DNA from 3 places in the Streptomyces sp. NPDC044044 genome. Region 1 is predicted to be linked to each of the others. Evidence: riboswitches for the same ligand, from Rfam matches in the RefSeq annotation. Region 1 holds a riboswitch; each other region holds the start of a gene.
What was found. A riboswitch is a leader RNA that binds a small molecule or an ion and turns the genes downstream of it on or off. The one in region 1 is predicted to bind S-adenosylmethionine.
Positions count from the first base shown of each region.

Region 1 (3,266 bases):
GATCGCCGGCTTCGTCGTGGCGCTGCGGGCCAAGGGCGAGACCGTGGAGGAGATCTCCGGTCTCGTGCGCACCATGTACGAGCACGCCAATGTGATCGAGGTGCCGGGGCGGACCGTCGACATCGTCGGCACGGGCGGTGACGGTGCCAAGACCGTCAACATCTCCACGATGTCCGCGATCGTCATCGCAGGCGCGGGCGCGAAGGTCGTCAAGCACGGCAATCGCGCCGCGTCGTCGGCCAGCGGCGCCTCCGACGTGCTCGAGAAGCTCGGCGTGAACCTCGAGCTCACCCCGCGGCGGGTCGTCGAGGTCGCGGAGGAGGCGGGGATCACCTTCTGCTTCGCGGTGAAGTTCCACCCGGCGCTGCGGTACGCGGGCGGTGCGCGCAGCCAGCTGGGGATCAGGACCGTGTTCAACCTCCTGGGTCCGCTCACCAACCCGGCCCGGGTGCGCTCCCAGGCCGTCGGCGTCGCCGACGCGCGGATGGCGCCGATCGTGGCAGGCGTCTTCGCCGAGCGCGGGCACTCCTCCCTCGTCTTCCGCGGTGACGACGGCCTCGACGAGCTGACGACCACGTCGACCTCCCGGGTCTGGGTGGTGCGGGACGGCGCCGTGCGCGAGGAGTCCTTCGACCCGCGCGACGTCGGCATCGACCTCGTCCCCGTGGAGGCGCTGCGGGGCGCCGACGCGTCGTACAACGCCGAGGTGGCGCTGCGCCTCCTGGACGGCGAGACCGGGCCCGTGCGGGACGCCGTGCTGCTCAACTCGGCGGCGGCCCTGGTGGCCCTCTCGCCGGGCGAGGGGAGCCTCGTGGAGCAGATCCGCGGGGGCATCGCGCAGGCGGCCGATTCGATCGACTCCGGGGCCGCGAAGAAGGCCCTGGAGCGCTGGGTGTCGGCCAGCAACAGGTGAATGTGGCGCACACCGCAGTCCGGATCCCGGACTGCGGTGGGCACCGGGAAGATCGTGTGGCAAGATGCTGCGCAGGTCATGAGTGACAGCGATTAGGCCCCGGCTCGCTGTCCGGCAACCCTCCGTCCGTGGCGGGGTGCCCCGGGTGAAGACCAGGCCGTGGACAGCAAGGTCCATGGCAAGCGCGGACCCCTGCGAACCCTGGGGTCCTGGTCCTCAAGGGAGCAGTCTCGTGAGCAAGCGAATGCGATAGGGCTTTCCGGCCCCTTTTCCGCACCCCCTTTTCTCTTCATCACTGCAGCGCCGTGACGGCGCCCTCGCAGTGAACTCGCCTGCCTTCCCACGGGAGTTCGCCATGTCCGCACGCTCTGTCGCCACCACCACCACCGATGCCGCTGCCGCCTCCGCCGCCTCCGCCGACCCCTGCTGTGCCGCGCCGCTGCCGGTGCTCGGCCGTGACGTCACCGTGCCGCTCGTCACCGGCGGCGAGGTGACCTACGCGGCGCTCGACTACGCGGCGAGCGCCCCCGCGCTGCAGCGGGTGTGGGACGACGTGGCCGCGTACGCGCCGTACTACGGCAGCGTGCACCGCGGTGCCGGGTACCTCTCGCAGCTCTCCACCGACCTCTTCGAGAACAGCCGCGTCACCGTCGCCGAGTTCCTCGGCTGCCGCGAGGACGACCAGGTCGTCTTCACGCGCTCGACCACCGACTCGCTGGGCCTCCTCGCCGCGGCCCTCCCGGCCGACTGCCAGGTCTTCGTCTTCGAGACCGAGCACCACGCCTCGCTCCTGCCGTGGCGCGACGCCCGCGTGACGTACCTGAACGCGCCGCGCACCGCCGACCAGGCCGTCGCCACCCTGGAGCGCGCCCTCGCCGACCGCGACCCCTACGGGCCCGCCCTGGTCTGCGTGACCGGCGCCTCGAACGTCACCGGTGAGCTGTGGCCGGTCAAGGAGCTGGCCGCCGCCGCCCACGCGCACGGCGCCCGCATCGTCCTGGACGCCGCGCAGCTCGCGCCCCACCACCCGGTCTCCATCGAGGAGTTGGACGTCGACTGGGTCGCCTTCTCCGGTCACAAGCTGTACGCGCCCTTCGGCTCGGGCGTCCTCGCGGGCCGTTCCGACTGGCTGCAGGCGGCCGAGCCGTACCTCGCGGGCGGCGGCGCCTCGCGGAAGGTCGCGCGGCGCAGCGACGGCGGCGTCGACGTCGAGTGGCACGACACCGCCGCGCGGCACGAGGCCGGATCGCCGAACGTCATCGGCGTGTACTCGATCGCCTCCGCCTGCAAGGCCCTGACCGAGGCGGGCTTCGACGAGCTCGTCGCCCGTGAGCGCCACCTCATCGCGAAGGTGCGCGAGGGCCTCGCCGACGTGCCCGCCGTGAAGGTGCTCTCGCTCTTCGGCGACGACGCGCCGCGCGTCGGCGTCATCTCCTTCGTCGTCGAGGGCTGGAACAGCTCGCACTTCGCCGCCGCGCTCTCCGCCGAGTACGGCATCGGCGTACGCGACGGTCTCTTCTGCGCCCACCCGCTGGTGCGCACCCTGCTCGGCAGCGACCCGCAGACCCAGGGCGAGTGCGGCGCCCCCGAGGCCGCGCCCGGCGAGAAGTCGCTGAACGCGATCCGCGTGAGCTTCGGCGCGGGCACCCCGGACGAGCACGTGGACCGTTTCGTGCGCGCCGTCAAGGAGCTCGTGGCGGACGGTGCGCGCTGGAACTACCGCACGGAGGACGGGCGTTGCGTGCCGGACACCACGGCAGCCTGAGCCCTGGGCCGTCCCTTCAGGCGTGACCCCAGCAGGATCATCCGCAGGGCCCGCTCGGTCGCGTCGGTGAGGAACTCGCCGCCCCGGCCGAGCGCCTCGGTGAGCGAGACCGGCGCGGGCAGGATCGCGCTGTAGGCGTCCACGCCCTCGGCCCGTACGTGGTGCGCGCCCTGGCCGATCGTGCCCGCGAGGACGAGGACCGGGCGGCCGAACCGCTTGGCGCGCCGGGCCACTTCGGCGGGGATCTTGCCGCGTGGCGTCTGGTGGTCCAGGGCACCCTCTGCGGTGACGACGAGGTCGGCGCGGGCCAGGCGTGCGTCCAGGTCCAGGTGGTCGAGCAGGACGTCGAAGCGGGGCAGGAGCTGGGCGCCCAGTGCCGCGAGGCCTGCGCCCAGGCCGCCGGACGCACCCGTTCCGGGGCCTTGGGAGAGGTCCGTCGTGACGTGCAGGTCGCGGGTCAGGATGTGCGCCCAGTGTTCGAGGGCCGCCGCGAGCTGTTCGACCTGCGTGGGGGTCGCGCCCTTCTGGGGGCCGAAGACGCGGGCCACGCCGCGCTCGCCGGTCAGGACGTTGAAGGGGTTGCAGGCG
Region 1 covers NZ_JBWKFG010000010.1:460,179-463,444, reverse strand. Annotated here, with positions in the region: gene trpD (anthranilate phosphoribosyltransferase) at 1-913, shown strand, start outside; SAM riboswitch class IV at 988-1,104, shown strand; gene AC07AG_RS35715 (aminotransferase class V-fold PLP-dependent enzyme) at 1,269-2,678, shown strand; gene AC07AG_RS35710 (glycerate kinase family protein) at 2,630-3,266, opposite strand, start outside.

Region 2 (3,266 bases), on a different contig from region 1:
TTGTCGCGGTCGATGAAGCGGCCGGTGGCGACGTCCCTGATCTCCGCGTCGTCCTCCCAGCTGTCCCAGAGCCTGCGCACGGCTTCGATGTAGTCGGCCGCCTCGTCGAAGAGGTCGGCGGTCAACTCCCGTACGGCCGGTGTTCCGAGGTCCTCGATGCGGAAGGCGGGGAAGGTGCGGCGGCCGAAGTGCGCGGCCTCGTTCCGGCGTGCGGACACCTGCACGCGGACGCCGGCGCGGCCTTCGCTGACGTAGTCGAGCGTGGCGATCGCCTTGGATATGTGGAAGGGCTCCGTGTGCGTGGCCACCACGGTCGGCACAAGCCCGATGTGACGGGTCAGGGGCGCGACACGGGCGGCGATGAGGACGGCGTCGAGCCGCCCTCGTACCTGATCGGTGCGTCCGTCGGGTTCGGTGAAGTGCGAGGACTGGAGGCCGAGTCCGTCCTCGATCGTCACGAAGTCCAACAGGCCGCGTTCGGCCTCGGTGACCAGATCGGCCCAGTACTGAGCGGTGAGCAACTCCCTTGGGCGGGCGTCGGGTTCGCGCCAGGCGGCGGGGTGCCAGCCCGCGCCGTCCAGCGCGACGGCGAGGTGCAGCGAGGCAGCGGAGGGAGCGGAAGAGGGCAACGCGGACGAGGGTGAGGGTGATGACGACACGAAGGAGTGCCTTCCTGATCGACCGTACGAGAACACCGGCCCCTCGGTTCCGAGGGTGCGGCGGCGGGGTGACGGGTCAGGAACGACAGAGCGCGCCGGCGACGCGCTGGAGGTCGATGTGCGGCCGGGAGTACAGATGCACCTGGCGGCTCGGGGCGATCGTGACGACACGCAGGTCGGACACGGGCGGCAGCACGGACGACGTGGACGGCACAGCGGAGACCGCCGACATGTCCGCCACCTCCGCTCGGCAAGCCAGGGCTTGACGCCGATACTCGTAACCTGCTCGGGACGTTACGTGAGGTCCCAGCGGTGCGCAATGCCCGTCGATCATGGGCGTCCTCACATCGCCGTACGCGCCTCGTCGTCCGTCTCCGTCAAGGACAACCGCCGGGCCACTCCTTCTGTTCCGCCTCCGGGCAGGGAGTCGCACGGCCTTCTTGACGGGGCCCTGTGCCCGGACCCAGACTTCCGGGGACGGTCACGATTGTCAGCGCCCGCCCGGCAGGCTCCCTGCCCGAGCGGTTCATCGGCCCCGGCCCGCTGACAGGCAACCCTTCCGCCGCGACGGGGTGCCCCGGGTGACGACCGGGTCCCGCCGTGGCGGCGGGGCAAGCGCGGCCCGGTGGCAACGGGCCTCGACGGCAGGGCTGGTGGACATGTCCAGGGCGGTCGGTGAGAGGAACAGCACCCAGCGGCCTCTCCTGTCCGCGCCCCGGCCCCGCCCCCGCGTGTTGACCAGACGGCTGCACATCGACCTGCTGCGCGTGTGCAGCGCATCGGCTCCAGCCGTCTGACGTCCACGCGTCACCCCTCTCCCTCCGCTGTGCCACCGCCGCCGTGCGCGCGGTCGGCGCGCCCCCTCACCTGTCTGGAGAGCCATGCCCGAGACCACGTCGCACCCGTCCCACCCGGCTTCCCTCGCGGATCCGTGTCCCCCGCACGAAACCGTCCCGGGCGGCAGCTGTCGCGCGCCGATCCGCAGCCGCATCGGCGCCGACCTGGCCGGCGGCTTCTACCCGGCGCCGCACCGCTACCACCTGTACCTCTCTGCCGGATGTCCGCGCTCCTTGCGCGTCTCGATCACCCTCGACCTGCTCGGGCTCCGGGAGTCGGTCACCACCACGCTCCTGACACCGCACACCACCGCGGCGGAACTCGACGCGCTGCACCGCTGCTACGAGGCCACCGAGCACCACTTCGACGGCCCCTTGACCGTTCCCGCCCTGTGCGACCGCTGGAGCGGGCACGTCGTCAGCAACCACACGCCCGACATCCTGCGCGACCTCGCCTGCCGCCTCGCCGCGCACGGCAGCGGCCCTCGCCTGCGCCCATCGGCCCTGGCAGCGCACATCGACACCTGGCACGAACTCCTCGCGAGCCCCCTCACCCACGAGACGCTGGACCGACTCGACAGCCGTCTGGCCTCCCACCCGTACCTCGTGGGCGACGAACTCACCGCAGTGGACGTGGACTTGTGGGCAGCGCTGGTCCACCCCACTCCGGACGCGGCCGAGCCCGGCGACTCCCACCCCCACGTCCGCGCCTACGTCCGCCGCCTGCACACCCACCCCGCCTTCTACGCCAACGGCCCTCACCCCAGGGCCGCGAGCACCTCCCGCGCCACCCGTTCCCCGCTCTCCACCCCGCCGTCGAGGTAGCCCTGGCCGTGCGTGCTGGTGTGTTCGCCGCTCGGACTCCCTCATCAGGGACCACCCGTTGTGCGGTTCTCGCAGCGGCGGCCGCGGCAGGATCGCCGCGGCCGCCGGTGGATCACCAGATCCGGACGCGCTCCGCGCGGTCCAGCCAGAGACCGTCGCCCTCCGCCGTCCCGAACGCCTCGTGGAACTCGTCGAGGTTGCGGACGATGTTGGCCCGGAACTCGGGCGGCGAGTGCGGGTCGATGGTGAGGTACTGCTGCTCCTGCTCCTTGCGGCGCTTGGTGCGCCAGCAGTAGGCCCAGTTCATGAAGAGCCGCTGCGAGCCGGTCGTGCCGTCGCTCTCGGGCATCGGGGCGCCGTCGAGCGCGATCTTGTACGCCGTGTGCCCGATGGTCAGGCCGCCCAGGTCGCCGATGTTCTCGCCGACGGTCAGGGAGCCGTTGACGAACTCGTCGGGCAGGTTGCGGGGCGAGAAGGCGTCGTACTGCTTGACCAGCGCCTTCGACTTCGCCTCGAACGCGGTCTTGTCGGCCGCGGTCCACCAGTCGTTGAGGTTGCCCGCGCCGTCGTACTGCGCGCCCTGGTCGTCGAAGCCGTGGCCGATCTCGTGGCCGATGACCGAGCCGATGCCGCCGTAGTTCTCGGCGGGGTCGGCGTCGGGCGAGAAGAACGGCTTCTGCAGGATGCCCGCGGGGAAGCAGATCTCGTTGGTGCCCGGGTTGTAGTACGCGTTGACCGTCTGCGGCAGCATGAACCACTCGTCGCGGTCCACCGGCGCACCGATCTTGGCGAGCTGCCGGTCGGACTCGAAGGCGTCCGCCGCGTGCGCGTTGCCGAGCAGGTCGTCGGGGGACACCTCGAGCGCCGAGTAGTCGCGGAAGGTGTCCGGGTAGCCGATCTTGGGACGGAACGTGGCGAGCTTCTCGTACGCGCGCTCCTTCGTCTC
Region 2 covers NZ_JBWKFG010000001.1:333,443-336,708, reverse strand. Annotated here, with positions in the region: gene AC07AG_RS01600 (LLM class flavin-dependent oxidoreductase) at 1-629, opposite strand, end outside; gene AC07AG_RS01595 (putative leader peptide) at 736-891, opposite strand; SAM riboswitch class IV at 1,139-1,283, shown strand; gene AC07AG_RS01590 (glutathione S-transferase C-terminal domain-containing protein) at 1,541-2,320, shown strand; gene AC07AG_RS01585 (M13 family metallopeptidase) at 2,433-3,266, opposite strand, start outside.
Region 2: another riboswitch for S-adenosylmethionine. It lies ahead of AC07AG_RS01590 (glutathione S-transferase C-terminal domain-containing protein); the one in region 1 lies ahead of AC07AG_RS35715 (aminotransferase class V-fold PLP-dependent enzyme).

Region 3 (3,266 bases), on a different contig from region 1:
ATGTCGCAGCGCTTGAGCTGGGCGCCGCTGGGGCCCTTGTACGTTCCGTCGTTGCCGCCGTAGAAGAGGCGTGCGTACGCGACCTTCGCGCCGGGCGGGATCGCGACCTGGCCGGTGCTCGATCCGTGGTCGGGGTCCATGCCCGCGGCGTTGATCCGCTGCATGACGAAGGTGTTGTTGTTGTCGCGGCCCTCGCCGTCCGCGGCGGTGGCGCAGCGCGCCGCCATGTCCGCGGGCGTTGTCGGGCAGCCCATGACCGTGTTGCCGATGGTCCTGAAGTCGCCGTACAGCGATTCGTCGTAGCGCTTGGCGAAGGGCTCGATCACATCCGCGGCGGCGGGTGCGGCCACGGCGCCGAGCGCCCCTGCCGCGAGTCCGGCCGTGGCCATGGCCACACCGCCGATGCGTCGCGCGCTTCCCATTACCTGTCTGACCCACATAAATGGGAAATGTAGACAAAACGCCCGGCTTTGGGCTGTTACGCCACGCGGCGAGCCGTGTACTCCGCGATGTCGGCCATCGGCGGCCGCTCCTCGGTGTCCACCGAATGGGTACGCGGCTCGAACCCGTCCTCGCCCCGCTCGAACTGCGTGAGCTCGGGGCGTACGAGATGGCCGCGCGCCAGCCGCAGCTGCGCCGTCCGGTAGATCGCCGCCGCCATCCGGCCGAGCGCCTGCCCGTCCTGGTGACGGTGCTTGCGCACGCCGACGTCGACCTGCGCGAGCGCGTCCAGGCCCACCGTGTGCAGCGCGTCGACGAGCAGGCCCAGCTCCACTCCGTAACCGACGGGGAACGGCAGCCGCTCCAGGAGGGACCTGCGTGCCGCGTACTCGCCGCCCAGCGGCTGTACGAACCCGGCCAGTTGGGGCCAGTGCATGTTCAGCAGCGGGCGCGCCATCAGCTCGGTGACCCGGCCTCCCTGACCTGCGGTTCCGGCCAGCGGGCGGTCGTACATCGCCTTCACGAAGTCCACGTCGGGCTCGGTCAGGAGCGGGCCGACGATGCCGGTGACGAAGTCCGCCGAGAACTCCCTGAGGTCCGCGTCGACGAACGCGACGATGTCACCGCCGGTCACCAGGAGTGAGCGCCACAGGACCTCGCCCTTGCCGGGCACGGCCGGGATGCGCGGCAGGATCCCGTCCCTGTGCACGACCCGCGCGCCCGCATCGCGCGCGACCTCGGCCGTGCGGTCCCGGGACCCGGAGTCGATCACCACGAGCTCGTCCACCAGGCAGGCCTTCTCGACCAGCTCGCGGCGGATCTCGGCGACGATCTCCCCGACCGTCTCCTCCTCGTCGAGCGCGGGCAGGACGACACTCACCGAGGCTCCCGACGCCCGTTTGGCGGCGACGAGTGCGCTGAGCGGACGGTCGGCAACGGACCAGGAACGCCTGGTCAGCCAGCGCTCGGCCTCTTCCAGCACGGGTTGCTCCTCCTGTGTGTGGCCTACATGTGATCCATCTCGCGGTTCGGACGACTATCTCAAGGGTCCAGGCCGTCGGTTACAGTCTTGAACAACGCGGATGACCATCGCATGTCGGGGGTCGACGCGTAACAAATGCCCTGGGCCCCTGAAGCCCCGGCGCCATACCGCTCATCCAGAGGGGCAGAGGGATACGGCCCGTTGAAGCCCCGGCAACCATCCCGCCGACCGCGCACGCGAGGTCTCGGTGGGGAAGGTGCCAATTCCGTCTCGTGACGAGATGCGTCACGGGGAAGATGAGGAGAAAGGGCCTCGCCTCCATGGCTGCGCAGACTGTCGCAACGAACGAAAACACCCCCTCCACCACGGGTTCTGTGGACCTCGGCCCCGCATCGGGCCTTTCCTGCCGCGAGTGCGGCGAGCTGTACGCCCTCGGCCCGATCTTCGCCTGCGAGGCCTGTTTCGGCCCGCTCGAAGTGGCGTACGACCTGCCGACCGGTGACCCCGAGGCGCTCCGGAAGCAGATCGAGTCCGGCCCCGACAACATCTGGCGCTACGCGCCCCTGCTGCCCGTCCCTGCGGACGTGGCGTCCAAGCCGAACATCAACCCCGGCTGGACCAAGCTCGTCAAGGCGGACAACCTCGCGCGTGAACTCGGCGTCGCACAGGGCAAGTTGTTCGTCAAGGACGACTCCGGCAACCCGACGCACTCCTTCAAGGACCGTGTCGTCGCGCAGGCCATCGAGGCGGCGCGCGCGTTCGGCTTCACCACCCTCTCCTGCTCCTCCACCGGCAACCTTGCCGGTGCCGTGGGCGCCGCCGCAGCCCGCGCCGGCTTCCGCTCCTGCGTGTTCATCCCGCACGACCTGGAGCAGGGCAAGGTCGTCATGGCCGCGGTCTACGGCGGCGAGCTCGTCGGCATCGAGGGCAACTACGACGACGTGAACCGCTTCTGCTCCGAGCTCATCGGCGACCCGCTGGGCGAGGGCTGGGGCTTCGTGAACGTCAACCTGCGGCCGTACTACGGCGAGGGCTCCAAGACCCTCGCGTACGAGATCTGCGAGCAGCTGGGGTGGGTCCTTCCCGACCAGCTGGTCATCCCGATCGCCTCGGGCTCGCAGCTCACGAAGATCGACAAGGGGCTCAAGGAGCTCATCGCGCTCGGCCTCGTCGAGGACAAGCCCTACAAGATCTTCGGTGCCCAGGCCGAGGGCTGCTCCCCGGTGTCGACCGCCTTCAAGGCCGGGCACGACGTCGTACGCCCGCAGAAGCCGGACACCATCGCCAAGTCGCTGGCCATCGGCAACCCCGCCGACGGGCCGTACGTCCTGGACATCGCGCGTCGCACGGGCGGTGCGGTGGAGGACGTGAACGACGAGCAGGTCGTCGACGCGATCAAGCTGCTCGCCAGGACCGAGGGGATCTTCGCGGAGACCGCCGGTGGTGTGACCGTGGGCGTCACGAAGAAGCTGATCGAGGCGGGGCTCATCGACCCCTCGCTGACCACGGTGGTCCTGAACACCGGTGACGGCCTCAAGACGCTTGACGCTGTCGCTGAGACTTCGCAGGCCACCGCTACCATCCGGCCCAGCCTTGACGCGTTCCGCGCCGCAGGGCTTGCAGGCTGAGCCTGTTCGCTTGACTGCGAGCCGGCTGTGGCTGGTCGCGCAGTTCCCCGCGCCCCTGAAGGGGCGCCCCAGACGGGCGCCCCTCCTGAACTACCGAGGTGAATTCATGAGCGTCAAGGTCCGCATCCCCACCATTCTTCGCACCTACACCGGCGGTCAGTCCGAGGTCGCCGCCGAGGGGGCGACCCTCTCCGAGGTCATCGCCGACCTGGAGG
Region 3 covers NZ_JBWKFG010000005.1:144,594-147,859, forward strand. Annotated here, with positions in the region: gene AC07AG_RS20280 (DUF7927 domain-containing protein) at 1-389, opposite strand, end outside; gene AC07AG_RS20285 (glucosyl-3-phosphoglycerate synthase) at 479-1,423, opposite strand; SAM riboswitch class I at 1,592-1,726, shown strand; gene thrC (threonine synthase) at 1,744-3,051, shown strand; gene AC07AG_RS20295 (MoaD/ThiS family protein) at 3,158-3,266, shown strand, end outside.
Region 3: another riboswitch for S-adenosylmethionine. It lies ahead of thrC (threonine synthase); the one in region 1 lies ahead of AC07AG_RS35715 (aminotransferase class V-fold PLP-dependent enzyme).